Regions from separate parts of the Jutongia sp. genome, predicted to be linked through region 1. Evidence: predicted binding sites of a transcription regulator. Region 1 holds the regulator's gene; the other holds the start of a gene.

What was found. The regulator HrcA, encoded in region 1, represses chaperone genes, less so after heat shock. The targets are predictions, from matches to a motif close to TGTTAGCACTCNNNNNNNNNGAGTGCTAACA.
Region 2: the regulator HrcA is predicted to act here: its motif matches at 5,239-5,269, upstream of htpG (molecular chaperone HtpG).

Annotation. Positions count from the first base shown of each region.
Region 1 covers NZ_DBLXSO010000047.1:843-10,424, forward strand. Annotated here, with positions in the region: gene dnaJ (molecular chaperone DnaJ) at 1-924, opposite strand, end outside; gene dnaK (molecular chaperone DnaK) at 1,039-2,916, opposite strand; gene grpE (nucleotide exchange factor GrpE) at 2,968-3,564, opposite strand; gene hrcA (heat-inducible transcriptional repressor HrcA) at 3,629-4,666, opposite strand; gene ACZLMD_RS10480 (flagellar hook-length control protein FliK) at 4,932-7,115, shown strand; gene ACZLMD_RS10485 (PilZ domain-containing protein) at 7,270-7,650, opposite strand; gene gatB (Asp-tRNA(Asn)/Glu-tRNA(Gln) amidotransferase subunit GatB) at 7,670-9,100, opposite strand; gene gatA (Asp-tRNA(Asn)/Glu-tRNA(Gln) amidotransferase subunit GatA) at 9,117-9,582, opposite strand, start outside.
Region 2 covers NZ_DBLXSO010000020.1:18,491-28,072, forward strand. Annotated here, with positions in the region: gene ACZLMD_RS06520 (glycosyltransferase family 4 protein) at 1-558, shown strand, start outside; gene ACZLMD_RS06525 (glycosyltransferase family 2 protein) at 524-1,450, shown strand; gene ACZLMD_RS06530 (glycosyltransferase family 2 protein) at 1,483-3,198, shown strand; gene glf (UDP-galactopyranose mutase) at 3,270-4,361, shown strand; gene ACZLMD_RS06540 (Ig-like domain-containing protein) at 4,427-5,134, shown strand; gene htpG (molecular chaperone HtpG) at 5,339-7,423, shown strand; gene ACZLMD_RS06550 (efflux RND transporter permease subunit) at 7,676-9,582, shown strand, end outside.

The DNA.
Region 1 (9,582 bases):
CTGCGTTCCCGGCTTCACGGTATACTCAACCTCGCCATCGACCGTCTTAATGCGGACATCCCCGCCAAGAGCAGCCTGTGCAAATGTGATCGGAGCAGAGGAATAAATATCAATACCCTGTCTCTGGAAGATCGGATGACGGCTTACTGCCACCTCTACCAGAAGATCGCCTCTTGGACCTCCGTTTACACCGGGATCACCCTTCTCACGGATACGGATGCTCTGGCCATTGTCAATACCTGCCGGAACAGTAACGGAAATCTTGCGCTTTCTTGTAATATAACCGGAGCCATGACAATCCGGACATTTCTCACGAATGATCTTACCGGTTCCACGACAGTCCGGACAGGTCTGAACATTTCTGACCATGCCAAACAGAGACTGCTGGGTAAATACCACCTGACCTTTACCACCACACTTGGAACATGTCTCCGGGGTGGTTCCTGCCTTGGCACCTGTGCCGTGGCAGCTCTCACACTCATCCTGCAGCGGAAGGTCCAGCTCCTTCTCGGTACCAAAGCATGCCTCCTCAAAGGTAATGCGGATCGTGTGGTGCAGATTCTGTCCCTTCATCGGACCATTACTCTGTGCTCTGGAACGACCGCCACCGAAGAAATCGCCAAAGATATCTCCGAAAATGTCACTCATATCCATTCCACTGAAATCGAAGCCGCCTGCTCCACCGCCTGCACCCCCTTCAAATGCCGCATGACCAAACTGATCGTACTGACGGCGCTTATCCGGATCACTCAATACGCTGTATGCCTCAGAAGCCTCTTTAAACTTTGCTTCTGCCTCCTTATCTCCCGGATTCATATCGGGATGATATTTCTTGGCTAACTTACGATATGCGGACTTTAATTCGGAATCGGATGCACTCTTGCTGACCCCGAGCACTTCATAATAATCTCTCTTCTCTGCCATAGCTCTCTCCATCTCTCATACTGTTCATTTATAGATAGACAGACCATTAACCGTAACGTCTGCCTGCTGCATTCGTGCAATCAATGGTCTATCTCATGTTTATTTATATTTAGCTTAAATCTCGCGGTAATCTCCATCGACAACATCATCGGAAGCATTGCCGGCGCCTGCGGCTCCACCCATGTTACCCATGTCCGGACCTGCACCTGCTGCTCCACCGTTTGCCTGAGCCTGCTGCTCATACATCTTGGTAAATACAGCCTGAGCTGCTTCCATCAGTTTCTCCTTACCAGCCTTTAATGCATCTACATCGGCATCAGAAAGCTCTTCCGGATTCGTCTTCTCAACTAATTCCTTCAAGCTGTCAAGCTCCGCCTGAACCTTTGCCTTCTCAGAAGCATCTACCTTGTCGCCAACCTCATCCAGAGCCTTCTGTGTCTGGAATACCATGGAATCAGCCTCGTTACGGGCATCAATGCCTTCCTTACGCTTCTTATCCTGTGCCTCAAACTCAGCAGCTTCCTTCACTGCCTTATCGATATCATCATCGGACATGTTTGATCCGGCTGTGATCGTGATATGCTGCTCCTTGCCGGTTCCAAGATCCTTAGCGGATACATTTACGATACCGTTTGCATCGATATCAAAGGTAACCTCGATCTGTGGAACACCACGACGTGCCGGAGGGATACCATCCAGACGGAACTGTCCAAGTGACTTGTTATCCTTCGCAAACTGACGCTCACCCTGAAGAACGTTGATATCTACTGCACTCTGATTATCTGCTGCGGTAGAGAAGATCTGGCTCTTCTTGGTAGGGATCGTTGTATTTCTCTCGATCAGCTTTGTAGCGATACCACCCATTGTCTCGATAGACAGGGAAAGTGGAGTAACATCCAGAAGAAGGATATCACCGGCACCTGCATCACCGGCAAGCTTACCACCCTGTACGGAAGCTCCGAGTGCAACGCACTCATCCGGATTTAAGGACTTGCTTGGCTCATGACCGGTCATCTGCTGTACCTTATCCTGTACAGCCGGGATACGTGTAGAACCACCGACCAGAAGAACCTTTCCAAGCTCTGAAGCCGTAATTCCTGCATCACGGAGTGCATTTGTTACAGGAGTTGCTGTTCTCTCAACCAGATCATGTGTCAGCTCATCAAACTTTGCTCTGGACAGGTTCATATCGAAATGAAGCGGTCCATTGTCATTCATGCTGATGAATGGCAGGTTAATGTTGGTTGTTGTTGCAGAAGAAAGCTCCTTCTTTGCCTTCTCTGCTGCTTCCTTTAATCTCTGAAGTGCCATCTTATCCTGAGACAGATCAACACCGTTTTCCTTCTTGAATTCTGCGATCATGTAATCTGTGATCTTCTGATCGAAATCATCACCACCGAGGTGATTATCTCCGGATGTTGCAAGAACCTCGATGACACCGTCACCAATCTCGATAATAGATACATCGAAAGTACCACCACCAAGGTCATAAACCATGATCTTCTGCTCTTTCTCGTTATCAAGACCATATGCAAGCGCTGCTGCAGTTGGCTCGTTGATGATACGCTTTACATCAAGACCTGCGATCTTACCGGCATCCTTTGTTGCCTGACGCTGTGCATCGTTGAAGTATGCAGGAACTGTAATAACAGCCTCTGTAACCTTCTCACCGAGATAATTCTCTGCATCTGCCTTCAGCTTCTGAAGGATCATTGCGGAAATCTCCTGTGGAGAATACTTCTTATCATCGATTGCAACGCGGTAATCGGTACCCATATGTCTCTTGATAGAAGAGATTGTCTTGTCAGCGTTTGTTACTGCCTGACGCTTTGCCGGCTCACCGACAAGTCTCTCACCGGATTTTGAAAATGCTACAACAGATGGTGTTGTACGTGCGCCCTCTGTATTTGTTACGACAACCGGTTTTCCACCTTCCATAACAGCGACGCATGAGTTTGTTGTTCCTAAGTCAATACCAATAATCTTTCCCATTGTTTTGTCCTCTCTTTCTCTATAATTCTTCTTTCATTGCTCTATCTTAAATTAACTGACTACCTTTACCATACTGTGGCGTACGACAGAATCCTGATACATATATCCCTTCTGCAATTCCTCTGCCACCGTTCCGCTTTCCATATCCTCTGACTCGACGGTCATAACCGCATTATGGAAATTCGGATCAAATTCCTGTCCCACTGCCTCGATCGGCTTGACTCCGATCTCATCCAGTGCTCCGAGCATCTGCTTGTAAACAAGCTCGATACCGTCTGCAAATGGCTTTCCCTTTTCCTCCTCCGGCATGGAAGCAAGACCTCTTTCAAAGTTATCAATGACCGGAAGGATCTTTTCAACCACTGACTTTGCACCGATCTCAAACATCTGGCTCTTTTCTTTTTCGGAGCGCTTCCGGAAGTTCTCGAACTCGGCAAGCTGACGCATTCTTGCATCCTCTAACTCAGCGATCTTTTCCTCCAGCTTGGAACTTTTCTTCTTGCCAAAGAGTGATTTCTTCTCTTCGCCAACGGCTTCTTTATCTTCAGCCACAGCTTCCTTCTCTTCTGCCTCACCGGCAGTCTCTGCTGTCACCTCACTGTCCTTTGTTGTTTCCTCTGTGTTCTCTGTCGTTGTCTCTTCTGTCATGTCCTGATTTGTTTCTTTCTCCTGACTCACCTTCTACCACCTCTCTTAAGCCATCCTCTGTGACTTACTTTTTGTCTTTAAATATGTCATCTAACTGCTCCATCATGGACTGCAGTGTAGCAACTACCTTGTCATAATCCATTCGCTTCGGACCTACGATCCCGACCTTGCCGTAAACACCATCGTCAATCCGGTAGGTCGCTGTTACCAGCGAACAATCCTTCATGGACTCAACCTGCGTCTCACCGCCGATGTAAACCTGTATGGCGTGGTTATCATCGTTCTGTCCGACCGGCTCCTGTTCGATCCATTCGTTTAAGTCCTTCTTCTCCTCAAATGCACTTAAGATCTGTGCTGCATTGGACTTGTCTGCAAGTTCCGGATACTTCAGAATATTTGTTGCTCCACTTGTGTAGATCTCCAGATCCTCATCCTCCGTCAAAGCACTGCCGATAATCTCAAGAACCGAATCGATCACACTGTTGTGTGCTCCCATCTGTTCCTTGATCTTCTGTATCACGGCAAGATTCATATCCATGACATCCAGACCATTTAAGGTTGTATTCATAATGAAGTTTAACCGAAGCAATGTCTCCTGATCCATGGAATCCTCCATATGGATCATTTTGTTCTTGACTACGTTGTTGTCCAAAACGATCACGACAAGAAGGCTTCTCTCATCCACCAGCGTAAGCTGAATGAACTTGACCTTCTTGGAGGCGTACCGCGGTCCCGAAACCATCGTGGCGTAATTCGTATTGACCGCCAGAAGCTTCGCAACCCGCTTGAGAAGATCATCGATCTTACCGGCCTTCTCTGTAAGCTCCGCTTTCATGTCATGCACTTCCTGTGCCTTGTCGTCCAACATCGTGTCAACGTAAAGACGGTAACCCTTATCGGAAGGAATACGTCCTGCCGAGGTATGCGGCTGTAAAATGTATCCCATCTCCTCCAGATCAGACATCTCATTTCGGATGGTAGCGGAACTGAGATTCAGATCAGAGTACTTGGAAATCGTTCTGGATCCTACCGGCTCACCCGTCTCTAAATATGTCCGGATAATCGCCTGAAGTATTTTAAGCTTTCTTTCATCCAGCTCCAAACTATCACTCCCTTGTCTTTATTTGTTAGCACTCTTTGAGGTGGAGTGCTAACATCTAATTAGTAAGATAGCACTATCATTTTTTATTGTCAAGATATTTTTGCTAATTTTTTCAGTTTTTTTCATGTTTCTTGCAAAACAGCCGAAATACCATATATAATAATGACACAAAGATGTTTGCCGGATCACCGAGATCATACAACAATCCGGTGCATTTATTATAGAAAGAATCACGATCTATTTATAGAAAGGTTTGGAATACATTATGGCAGATCCTATCATCACATCGACTAATACAGGCAACAGAGGAAATAATTTGACTATGACCGGAAACCAGGCTGCTGCCCGCAATAATCCGGGACAGGCAGGCCGCTCCGTCGGACAGATGAGCAGCTACGGTGTTGCAAGAAGCGGCATGAACCAGATCCGCCAGGGCGATGTGATCCGTGGGGAGATTTCCGACCTGCGCAACAATGAGATCACCATTACATTGGAAAATAATACGCTGATCAAGGGGCAGATTGCGGACAGTTCTTCCCTTTCCATCGGGCAGACTGCCGCCTTCCGCCTATCTTCCGTCTCTCCCTCCGGCGTTATGCTGGATGCGATTCCAAACAGCTACACAGAGACAGAGCTGACGCTGATCAACAAGGCTCTGGAGGAGGCATCTCTTCCGGCCACAGAGCGCAACCAGTCTGCCGTCAAGGCACTGATGGACAATCTGATGCCGATCAACAAACAATCGATCCAGCAGCTGATGCAACAGGCATATGATCTTGGTACGGATGACATGGAAACGCTCTGTCTGATGAACCGCAAGCAATACCAGGTTACCGCAGACAGCGTGGCACAGTTCAGTGCGTATCGTAACGGCACGCACTCGCTTCTTGCCCGTGTAGAAACCTTCTCCAACCAGATTCCGGAGCTTTTAGAGACTCTTGCCGGAAACGGTCCGTCCAACATTGTTGCGATGTTTGGCGAGAAGCTTTTAAGTATTGCACTTGCAGACGATGATTCCGCTGCAGCCGGTCGCACGAACGCAGACACCGCTTCCGCGCTCCCGACGATCGCGGATCTGTCGGAGGCTGATCTTTCTTCCTTAAAGACAATGCTTTCAGAAACACCGATGACCGACGAACAACTGGCTGCTTTTCAATCAGGCACCATGACCGGCAAGGAGGCGGCTCTGCTGATCCAGAAGGCGATTACAGGACAGACGATTGTTCTTTCGGAACATTGTCCTGCCGCCGAACTGCAGGCAAAATCTGACGAGATCCTTCAATTATTAAATCCGCAGCCGGCTTCTTCCCTGTCCGGGGAATTAACCACATTAGAAAGCGTTCTTTCCGGAAAAATCGCGGAAAGCACAGAAACAGATGCCATTTTACCGGACGCTTCCTCCGATGCAGCAAACAGCAACGCTGCAGAAGCCTCCGCCGATTCCGTATCCGCACGTTCCTTTGCCGGACGCCTGTTTCATAACCTGTCCGATGCCGCCAGGTCGTCTTTCCAGAATATCAATGAGATGTTAGCCGCCCCGCACGAGGGTTCTGCCAATATCACTCATACCCCTGCCGTTATCGACACGCTCCTTTCCGGTGTCACATCCTTTGGCAGACAAAACAGCCAGCTTTTCCTGCAGCTTACTCCCGAAATGCGCTCTGAGCTTGCCCGTTATCTGCATGGTATGGGTGTTGATTCCGGGATCACTGACCGCGTTTTATCCGGTGACATCTCTGCCACAGATACACTTGCTGCGATCAAAAACAGTATCGCACATTCCGACAGCGCCCTGACACAGAATCTGTTTCAGACCGAAGCATTCCGGACACTGTTTCAAAATGTGCTGCTTGACAGCTTTACGATCTCCCCGCACCGGCTTGCCAAAACAAACGAGCCGGACTCGTTCTATCAGTCTATGGAGCAGAAAATGAACTCCTTTGAGACGCTGATCAATACCACGCTTTCCGGCAGCGATTCCGGGCAGCTTTCCGGTCAGGCTCATGATATGCAGGGCAACATTGACTTTATGAAGTCCTTAAACCAGGCATTTGCCTATATGCAGCTTCCTCTGAAGCTGCAGAACCAGAACGCGCACGGAGATCTCTACGTCTATACCAAAAAGGATAAAATGAAGCAGAATCCGCAAAAGCTGAGTCTGATGCTTCATCTGGAAATGGATCACCTCGGTACCGTCAATGTCCGTCTGGAAAAGGATCATCAGAATATCAAGGCTGATTTTCATCTGGAAAAGGAGGATTCCCTTCGCCTGATCGAACGCAATACACATCTTCTGACCGATTCTCTCACTGAAAAAGGCTATACCTGTCAGGTTCAGGTACAGCCTCTTACACAGTCGGAAACGCCGGTTCAGGATTTTCTCAACGCAAAGGTAACACCGTCTGCATCCCATGAAATGAAACGGTTCTCCTTTGATATCCGGGCATAAAAGATTAAAAGCAGTTCTTTGCCCTTATACACTACTCTTGTGCCTTTTCTATCCGTTATCAAAAAGGCGGTACCCGTTTCCTGAGTACCGTCTTTTTTCAAACTATCACAAAAATATTCCACAACGCGAATATTCCTCTTTGATCTGTTCTTTATTATTCTGCCGCAACATTTTCCTGCGCCTCAGCCCGTTTATATTCCTCCTCCATCTCCTCGAAGATGTAGTCAAATACAGCAGGCATCCCGGTAAATGTACATCCATAATGATACAGACCGTCCTCACTCTTACTCTGGCGGATGATCTGGATCACACAGTTGATCGCATTCTGGCTGCTATGAAATTCCAGCCGGGAATTGAAATAAAACCCGATTGGCAAAACACTTTTGGTGACAAAGCCAATGCCGTCACGGCAGATATCAATGACCTCGATCGGTGCATTGATATTACTGACCTTTACATTATCCTGTTTGAAGATATCGGAAACCTCCAGATTCATCTTCACCGGGATCCGGATATTTCTTCTCTGTTCCGTCATGCTGCACCCCATTTCCTATTTAGCCCAAAACTTCCTTCAGAATCTTATTGACCATTCCAGGATCAGCCTTCCCCTGCATAGCCTTCATAGTCTGACCAACCAGGAAGCCGATCGCTTTCTTCTTACCGCTGTTGTAATCCTCAACGGACTTTGGATTGTCCGCAACGACCTTCTCGATCACCTCACGAAGAGCACCATCATCGGATACGGTCTTCAAGCCCTTCTCCTCAACATACTTCTCCGGATCAACATTATTCTTAAAGACCTCCTCGAACACTTCCTTTGCCACAGAGCTGTTGATCTCTCCGGCATCTGCCAGCTCGATCAGCTTTGCGAGATTCTCCGGTGCGAAGGAAATATCCTCTGCCTCCATCTCGTTCTCCTTCAGAAGGCGCATCGTCTCTACCATCAACCAGTTGGAAACCTTCTTTGGCTTATTGCAGATTGCTGTCGTAGCCTCAAAGATGTCTGCCATCTTCTTGGTTCCTGTGATGATCTCTGCATCATACTCAGGAATGTCATATTCCTTTTTGTAACGCTCCAGCTTTTCAGAGCGAAGCTCCGGCTGTCTGTCCTTTACTTCCTTTAACCACTCGTCGCTGATCACGATCGGAACAAGATCCGGCTCCGGGAAATAACGGTAATCCTGTGCATCCTCCTTGGAACGCATCGCATAAGAAGACTCCTTATTGTCATCCCATCTTCTTGTCTCCTGAATAACCTGACGGCCTTCCTCCAGAAGCTCGATCTGACGTGCTCTCTCACCCTCGATAGCATGAGAGATTGCTTTGAAAGAGTTCAAGTTCTTCATCTCGGTACGTGTTCCGAATTCTGTCGCTCCAACCTCTCTGACGGAAAGGTTGACATCGGCACGCATGGAACCCTCCTGAAGCTTACAGTCAGAAGCGCCAAGATACTGAATGATCATACGAAGCTTCTCCAGATAAGCAATTACCTCGTCAGCAGAACGCATATCCGGCTCGGATACGATCTCGATCAAAGGCACACCGGAACGGTTGTAATCAACCATAGAGCTGCCTGTCCAGTCATCATGCACCAGCTTACCGGCATCCTCCTCCATATGGATCTCATGGATTCCGACAGTCTTCTTGCCGGCAGCCGTCTCGATCTCAATGCCGCCGTTGCGGCAGATTGGCAAATACAGCTGGGAAATCTGATAGTTCTGTGGATTATCCGGATAGAAATAATTCTTCCGGTCAAATTTACAATACTGGGTAATACTGCAGTTTGTGGCAAGACCAACCGCAATCGCATACTCTACCACCTGCTTATTTAAAACTGGCAGAGAACCGGGCATACCGGTACAAACCGGGCATGTATGAGTATTCGGTGCTCCTCCAAACTCGGTAGAACAGCCGCAGAAAATCTTTGTTTTTGTCGCAAGCTCGACATGGACCTCAAGTCCTATCACAGTCTCATATTGTTTCATCTTTCCGGTCTCCTTTCTATTCTGCCAGAAGCGGGCTAAATGCCGGCTCTCTTGTCTGCTCGTATGCATATGCAGCCTGTATGATCTTCTTCTCCTGGAAGCAGTCACCGATCAGCTGTAAACCGATCGGAAGTCCCTTTGAGTCAACGCCGCAAGGAACAGAAATACCGGGAAGGCCTGCAAGATTGACAGAAATGGTATAAATATCGCCCAGATACATCTTGATCGGATCACTGAGACTCTCACCAAGCTTTGGTGCCGTTGTCGGTGCTGCCGGTCCAAGGATCATATCGTACTTCTCAAACGCCTTGTCAAAAGCTTTCTTGATCAGTGCCTTTGTACGAAGAGCCTTCAGATAATAAGCATCATAATAACCGGAGCTTAATACGAAGGAACCAAGCATGATACGACGCTTCACCTCTGCGCCAAAGCCCTCGGAACGTGTCTTTTTGTACATGTTGTGAAGTCCCTCATACTCTTTG
Region 2 (9,582 bases), on a different contig from region 1:
CGAAAGAATCATATTGTGATGATCGATGCGATGAAAGAGCTGTTGGATCTTCCTCTGGTCTATGTGATCTGCGGATCGGGACCGTGGGAGGACAAGCTTAAGGAGCATGTGAAGGAGCAGGGGCTTGAGAACCGCGTCAAGTTTGCCGGCTATGTGGATGAGGTGCCGGCGATGCTTCGCAAGGCAGATTGTTTTGTGTTTCCGTCCTTTCAGGAGGGACTGCCGGTAGCTGTGATGGAAGCAATGGCAGTGGGACTGCCGGTGATCGCCACAAGGATCCGCGGAATCACTGATCTTCTGGAACATACGCAGGGCGGTTATCTGGTCGATGACTGGGAGCCGGAGAATTACGCCGTGAAGGTGCGCCGTATGTTTTCGGAACGGGGCGGCAAAAGTGAGACAGACCGCGAGACGAGACGAGGTGAGATGGGACGATGGAACCGCAGAAGAGTCAGGGACTTTGCTCTTCCGGTGGTAGAGCGCAAAATGCGTGAGATTTATCAGTCCGTGATGGAGGAGATCAATGAAAACACTACAAATACTGATGTCAACCTATAATGGAGCCGAATATATCAGAGAGCAGCTTGATTCGCTTCTGGAGCAGGACTGTGAGAAATATGCGAAGGCATCCTTTCAGATACAGATCCGGGATGACGGTTCGGTAGATGGAACACAGGATATTCTGGAGGAATATGCCGTAAGATATCCCGGGAAGCTCCATTGGTATCAGGGAGAGAACGTCGGCGTGATCCGAAGCTTTTTTGAACTGCTTTCGCGGGCGGACGAGGCTGATTATTATGCGTTCAGCGATCAGGATGATTACTGGATGCCGGATAAGATGACAAGTGCCATCGAACGTCTGGAGACAATGACAAAGGAGAAACCGGCACTTTACTGCTGTAGGCCAAAGCTTGTCGATCAAAAGCTGCAGCCGCTTACCTCAGAGATTGAACGGCCGCCGATGCGTCCGGGCTTTTGCAATGCCATGATCGAGAATATTGTGACAGGCTGTACGGCGGTATTTAACCGGGTGATGCGTGATATGATAGCCAGGGAACTTCCGCAGTTTACGGTGATGCATGACTGGTGGCTTTATCTGACAGCAGTCTGCTTTGGTGAGATTTATTATGATGAGACGCCGCATATTTGTTACAGACAGCATCAGGGCAATGTTCTCGGAACCAAGACAAAGCGCATGGATGAATGGAAAATGCGCCTGAAAAGATTCCGGGGCAATCGTGGGAATATCAGTCATCAGCTGGAGGAGTTTGTCCGTATTTTCGGGCAGACGGAACCGGACAATGAAAATATTAAACTCGCAGTAAAATTTCTGGAGGTTCGCAAGTCTTTCGTGGCAAGAAGCCGTTTCTTAAAGGAGTCAGGGATTTACAGACAGCGTCCGGAGGATGATCGGATCTTTCATATTATATTGCTGCTTGGTAACTATTAATACAGGAAAGGATCGGAGGAGACAGGCAGTTCATGAGCATGTTGGCAAAGGTTGGCAGATTCTGCCGGGATTACGGTGTCATTTATACTGCAAGAAAGGTACTTTACCGCACCTACATCAAATATTATCTGGGGGGCAGATACTGTCCGTTTGCAATATCGGAGGAGGAGCGAAATAAGCAGTCTGCCTGGGTGCCGGATAGAAAGGTAAAGATCAGCATTGTGGTACCGCTTTACAATACAAACGAGGAGTTTCTGGTGCAGATGCTGCAGTCTGTGATGGATCAGACCTATGCGGACTGGGAACTTTGTCTGGCAGATGCCAGTGATGATGAGGCATGCCGTGCGAGGATTGCAGAGCTTGTGCATAAGGCACAGGAAAAGGACGGGCGCATAAGCTATCAGAGACTTGCGTCCAACGAGGGAATTTCGGAGAATACCAACCGTGCGATCGAAATGAGCACAGGCGACTATATTGCGTTATTGGATCATGATGATCTTCTGCATCCGTCAGCACTTTACGATGTGATGCAGCAGATCAATTATCATCAGGGAGAGTTTGTGTATACGGATGAGCTTTCGTTCGACGGAACAACAAACCGTGTGCAGAATATCCACTTCAAACCGGATTTTTCGCCGGAAAGTTTTCGCAGCAACAATTACATCTGTCATTTTTCTGTATTTTCCAGACGCCTTCTGGAAAAGGTGGGAGGCTTCCGGAGTGAATTTGACGGAAGTCAGGATTATGATATGCTGCTTCGTCTGACGGATGAAGCGGACAATATCTGTCATGTATCAAGGGTTCGTTATTACTGGAGGATTCATGCCGGCTCTGTGGCATCCTCCTCTGCGGCAAAGCCGTATACGATAGATGCCGGGAAACGGGCCTTGGAGGAGCATCTTATGCGCCGCGGGATTGTCGGCAGAGTGCAGGCGGCAGAGGGCTATGGACCGTTTTACCGGGTACATTATGATGTGCCGCAGGATACAAAGGTGCTTGTAATGGCAGAGACGGAGCGGCTGGCGGAGAAGCTTAAAAAGGAGTTGTCCGGGCTTCCTTATGAGATTGAGATCCACCCGGTGGTGCAGCCGAGGTTTGATGTGGATGAAAAGCAGTTTGATGTAATCGTGATGGTGCGTGCCGGATACCGCCCGGATCAGCCGGACGGGGCATGGCTGACGGAGCTTTTGTCCTGCCTTGTGCCAAGGGAGAATATGGTCGCAGCGCCGGTTGTCTATGACGGTCGGGGAAGGATCTTTCATGCGGGCTATGGTTATCGTCCGGACCGTCCGGAACAGATCATGAGCCTGTACCGGGGCGTGCCGGGAAAGGATCCCTCCTATATGTACCGCCTTGCATTCAGGCAGAATGTTTCTCTGGTGGGAGGTGCGGTGCTTGCTGTCCGGGAAGAGGTATACAGTGACTGGGTGGAGGAAAATCTGGAGGTGGGAACCAAGAAATGGAACGGCTGGGGTGCCTTTTCAGATCAGACCTGGTTTTCTTTTTGCCTCAAGGCGAAAAAGCGCTGGGGAGACTGCGTATATACGCCGTATGTATCCTTTACGAAGCTGCAGGGGCTGACCTGGCGCCAGAAGCAGAGATGCTCAAAGGCGAGTCAGGAGCACTGGCATCTGTTTTTTGCGATGTGGGATCGCATGCTGAAGAAGGAAGACCCGCATGGCAATCCGGGCATGAATATTTTTGGAAAATATTATTTTTTGGGTAAGAGCAATACTTTACTTTTATAATTTAGTGCGTTATGATAATAGATGCGGTTAAGACCGGCAGAAAAGCCGGAACCGTCACACAGGAGGGAAATATGAAGTATGATTATTTGATCGTGGGCGCAGGTCTGTTTGGCGCGGTGTTTGCGAGAGAGATGACGGATCAGGGAAAGAAATGTCTTGTCATTGAGAAGAGAGATCATATTGCAGGCAACATTTATACCGAAGAGGTCGATGGGATTCATGTTCATCGTTATGGTGCACACATTTTCCACACTTCTGACAAAAAGATCTGGCAATATGTAAACCGGTACACGGAATTTAATCAGTATATTAATTCACCGGTTGCTGTTTACGGGGACGAGCTTTACAATCTTCCGTTTAATATGAACACGTTTAGTAAGATGTGGGGGATTAAGACACCGGCGGAAGCAAAGGCGATCATTGATAAACAGATCATGGATGCCGGGATCGGTGAACCTGCAAATCTTGAGGAGCAGGCGATCCGTCTGGTGGGAACGGATGTGTATGAGAAGCTGATCAAGGGGTATACCCAGAAGCAGTGGGGCAGGAAATGTACGGAGCTTCCGGCATTTATCATAAAGAGACTGCCGCTGCGTTTTACCTACGATAATAATTATTTCAATGACCGTTATCAGGGAATCCCGATAGATGGCTATACGAAGATGGTAGAACGCCTTCTGGATGGAATCGAGGTACGGTGCAATACGGACTATTTTAAGGTTCGTGAACAGATTGAAGCGGATACAACGGTGTATACAGGACCGATTGATGAATATTTTGGATACAGTCTGGGACATTTGCAGTATCGTTCTCTGCGGTTTGAAACAGAGAAGTTAGACTGTGAGAATTACCAGGGGAATGCCGTGGTGAATTATACGGCGGCGGATGTGCCATACACGCGTATTATCGAGCATAAGCATTTCACGTTTGGCACACAGCCGGTGACGGTGATCACCAGAGAGTATTCTTCCGAATGGAAGCCGGGCGAGGAACCATATTATCCGGTCAACGATTCCAGAAATACGGAGTTGTATCAGCAGTATCATGCACTGGCAGAGAAGGAGAGCGGTCTGATCTTTGGGGGAAGATTGGGACAATATCAGTATTTTGATATGGACAAGGTGATCGCATCTGCTCTGGCATGTGCAGCGTCACAGAAGTAACAAGGGGAACTGTGACAGGAGAATGGATTAAATGGGGCGATGGCGGATAGAAATGGAGGAATAATATGAGATCCGTTATGAAGCGAATGATGGTAATTGTAATGATCGTGGCAGTTCTTACTGCACAGATGCCGGGGAAAGCAGCTGCGGCAGCAAAGCCGATCATGATGTCGTTGAACTACAGCACAGTTCTGGTGAAAGTGCATGGGAAACAGACACTGGGTGTTTCATCGATTGCGCCAAATGGAGCAAGTAAGGCGGTGAAGTATGAGATCGCCAACCGAAAGGTCGCAACCGTATCCAAAAAGGGTGTGGTCAAAGGAAAGAAAATAGGAGTAACAACAATTCGTGTTACTTCAAAGAAAAACAAAAAACTTAGAAAGTTGGTCAAGGTTATTGTAGCAGACAAGGTTCCGACAAAGGTAAAGATGTCTTCTTCATTGAAGATGAGGGTTGCACAGAAAAAGACCTTAAAGGCATCGGTCAGTCCTGCAAAGATGTTGAAAGTATATAAGAAGGGATCCTGGATAAGTACAGATACAGAGACGGTGTCCGTATCCTCGAAGGGAGTTCTTACTGCACACAGGGAAGGAACAGTTTCCGTTATATTTACAACATTGAATGGAAAACGTGCAGTCTGTCAGGTGACAGTGATGGCCGATCAGGCAGCTGCGGCTACAGCTACAGCTGTTCCGGCAGCAGTGAATACGCCGGTACCGGCACAGCCTTCTTCCGGTGCAGCAGTGACAAGCGCCGGTGCAGTAACACGGTAGACACAGAAGAATATCAGATACATAATTTAGCACTCTTTATGAAAGAGTGCTAAATTTTTCTTGACAATTATTTTATTTCGTACTAAGATATCTACCAGAATGATTGTTAGCAGTCGATAAGAGTGATTGCTAATTGACAAAATGGCAGATTTTTTTGCATTTCAGACAGAATGCATATAAAGGAAGAAACAGGAGGTTGTAATTATGCAGATGGAAAAAGGCAGTTTATCAATTGAATCAGAGAATATGTTCCCGATCATTAAGAAATGGTTATATTCGGATCATGATATTTTTGTTCGCGAGCTGGTGTCCAACGGCTGTGATGCGATCACGAAGTTAAAGAAGCTGGAGGTTATGGGAGAGTATGATTTCCCGGAGGACTATAAGGCGAGCATTCAGGTTGAGGTAAGCCCGGAGCATAAGACATTGTCATTTACCGATACCGGTATCGGCATGACGGAGGCTGAGGTTAAGGAGTATATCAATCAGGTTGCATTTTCCGGTGCGACGGATTTCCTGGAGAAATATAAGGACAAGACAAATGAGGATCAGATCATCGGTCATTTTGGTCTTGGTTTTTATTCCGCATTTATGGTTGCAGACAAGGTAACAATCGATACCCTTTCCTGGCAGAAGGATGCGGTTCCGGTTCACTGGGAGTCCGAGGGCGGCATCAATTTCGAAATGTTTGACGGAGATAAGAAGGAAGTCGGAACGAAGATCACACTGTATCTGTCCGAGGACAGTGTAGAGTTTGCAAATGAGTACCGTATCAAGGAGATCATTGAGAAATACTGCTCCTTCATGCCGGTGAATATTTATCTTTCCAAGGAAGGAGCCGAGCAGGAGTACGAGACGATCGACGCAGCAGATATCCGTGAGGATGATGTCGTTGTTGAGAAGTTTACCGAGGAGGCAAAGACCGAGGAGAAGGAGAATGAAAACGGCGAGAAAGAGACCGTTGAGATCTCACCGGCTAAGGAAAAGGCAAAGATCAACAAGCGTCCGGTATCCTTAAGTGATACGACACCTCTGTGGATGAAGCATCCGAATGAGTGTACCGATGAGGAGTACAAGAGTTTCTACCGTAAGGTATTTAATGATTACAAGGAGCCTTTATTCTGGATTCATCTGAACATGGATTATCCATTTAATCTGAAGGGCATTTTATACTTCCCGAAGGTAAATACACAGTATGATAATCTTGAGGGAGTGATCAAGCTCTATAATAACCAGGTATTTATCGCCGATAATATCAAAGAAGTTATTCCGGAGTTTCTGATGCTGTTAAAGGGTGTGATCGATTGTCCGGATCTGCCACTGAATGTATCACGAAGCGCACTGCAGAACGATGGCTTTGTTAAGAAGATTTCTGACTACATTACCAAGAAGGTTGCGGACAAGCTGTCCGGTATGTACAAGGTTGACCGCGAGAATTACGAGAAATACTGGGATGATATCAGTCCATTCATCAAGTTTGGCTGCCTGAAGGATCAGAAATTCCAGGAGAAGATGAAGGATTTTATCATCTTTAAGAATCTGGACGATAAGTTCATTACCCTGCCGGAGTATGTGGAGAATGTCAAGGGCAATGATGAGGAGCAGCCGGAGGTTGTGGATGCTGAGGATGTCGCAAAGGAGGAAGCCGGCGAGGAGACCGAGACGAAGGAAGAGGAGCCGACGACCGTTTACTATGTGACGGATGTACAGCAGCAGAGTCAGTATATCAATCTGTTCAGGGAGCAGGGAATGGATGCTCTGATCCTTGCGCATACGATTGACCAGCCATTCATCACACAGTTAGAGCAGAGTGAGGATGTCAAGGTACACTTCCAGAGAATTGATTCCGATATTTCCGATTCCATGAAGGAAGAAGGCGATGAGGAGACATTAAAGAAGCAGACAGAGACACTCAGTGATGTCTTCAAGAAAGCGCTCGGCAAGGATCAGCTTGAGGTGCAGGTCCAGAATCTGAAGAATGAGAATATCTCTTCTATGATCACGTTGTCCGAGGAGACACGCCGTATGCAGGATATGATGAAGATGTACAGCGCAGGCGGCATGGGCATGGATATGAGCATGTTTGGCGGCGGAGAGACTCTGATCTTAAATGCCAACAACGCTCTGGTCAAGTATATCCTTGAGCATACAGAGGGAGAGCATGTCGATATGTTCTGCAAGCAGCTTTATGATCTGGCAATGCTTGCCAATAAGCCGCTTCCTGCAGAGGAGATGACGGATTTTGTTGCACGCAGCAATGAGATCATGCTTCTTCTGACACAGGAGTAATATAATGTCCGGTGCAGACCGGATATGCATAAATTGTACCAAGAAGCCGGTGTTTTGGGGCATCCCAGAGCATCCGGCTTCTTTTGTTGAAAATATGCACAAAGGATTGCGGGATAAGTGATAAATAATTGACATTTTTTTGTTAATAAGAATATTGACCAATGGTCATTTTTGTGATATAGTACCCTTTAGATTAAAGAAAATGACTACCGGTCATTTTTTGAAAAATGAAAAGAGAAAGGAAGGAAAGTCATGAAGAAACTTGCAGAATTTATCACCAAGCATAAAAATATCATTATTTTGCTTGCTGTGATCCTGCTGATTCCAAGTGGGATCGGTTATGTTTCTACGAGAGTGAATTATGATATTCTGAGTTATCTCCCGGACAGTCTTGAGACGGTTAAGGGACAGGATGTCATGGTAGATGAGTTTGGTATGGGTGCCTTTTCCATGATCGTTGTGGAGGATATGTCGATGAAGGATGCGGCAGCCCTGGAGAAGAAGATCGAGGCGATCGATCATGTGGAGGATGTCCTCTGGTATGACGATGCACTGGATATCTCCGTGCCGACCAAGATGATGCCGGATAAGCTTCGGAAGGCATTTTTTAACGGAGATGCGACGATGATGATCGCGCTCTTTGATAATACGACGTCGGCGGATGATACGATGGATGCGATCGCCAATATCCGTAAGACGGTTGGAAAGAGTGCATTTGCCGCCGGTATGTCCGGTGTCGTTACCGACATCAAGGATCTGGCGCTCAAGGAAATGCCGGTATACGTTATGATCGCAGCAGCTCTGGTGCTTGTGGTGCTGCTGATCACGATGGAGTCGTTTGTGACACCGTTAATTTTCCTGGCGACGATCGGTATGTCGATCGTGTATAACCTTGGAAGCAACTTTATGCTGGGTGAGATCTCGTACATCACACAGGCGTTGGCGGCGGTGCTTCAGCTGGCGGTCACGATGGATTATTCCATCTTCCTGCTGGAAAGCTATGAGGCGAACAAGGAGAGATTCCCTGACGATAACAAGCGTGCGATGAAGCATGCGATCACGAATACCTTCGTATCCGTATCGAGCAGCTCCCTGACAACGATCGCCGGATTCCTGGCACTTTGCTCCATGACCTTCCGTCTTGGTACGAATATCGGAATCGTTATGTCAAAGGGTGTTATCATCGGTGTGATCGCCTGTGTAACTGTTCTTCCGGCATTGATCCTCACTTTTGACAAGGCAATTGAGAAAACTTCTCATAAATCACTCTTGCCAAATCTGGACGGTCTGTCTAAGATAATTGTGAAGTATCACTGGGTAGCACTGGCACTGTTTGTTGTGCTGATCGCGCCTGCAGCTTATGGTAATGCCAACTACAAGATTTACTATAACATTGATTCGTCTCTTCCAAAGACGATCCCTAGTGCAATCGCCAATGATAAGCTTTCCGAAGAATTTGATATGAGTAATATGCATATCGTTCTGATGAAAAACGGCGACCTGTCCGCAAAGGACAAAAAGAACATGAGCAATAAGATCGAGGAGGTTGATGGAGTAAAATGGGTGATCGGTCTTAGTTCGCTGATCGGACCGAACATGCCGGAGAGCATGATCCCGGACAGCCTGCGGGATATCCTTCAGACGAAGGATTACGAGCTGATGTTTATCTGCTCGGATTACAAGTCGGCGACGGATGAGGTCAATGCGCAGATCGCGGATATCAATAAGATCGTAAAGAGCTATCAGAAGGGTGCCATGGTTATTGGTGAGGCACCGCTGATGAAGGATCTGCAGGATGTAACGGATGTCGATCTGAAAAATGTAAATACGATCTCCATCGCGGCGATCTTCTTGATTATCTTGATTACCTTTAAATCCATCTCAATTCCGATCATTCTCGTATCGGTTATTGAGTTTGCAATTGCCTGCAACATGTCCGTTCCGTATTACACGAATACATCGCTTGCGTTTGTAACGAGTATCGTTATCGGAACGATCCAGCTTGGTGCGACCGTCGATTATGCGATTCTGATGACGAGCCGTTATCACAAGGAAAGGATCAACGGAGCGACAAAAGCAGAGGCTGTTGGAATTGCCCACAGAACTTCGATCAAGTCCATTTTGACAAGTGGTTTCGGATTCTTCGCCGCAACCTTCGG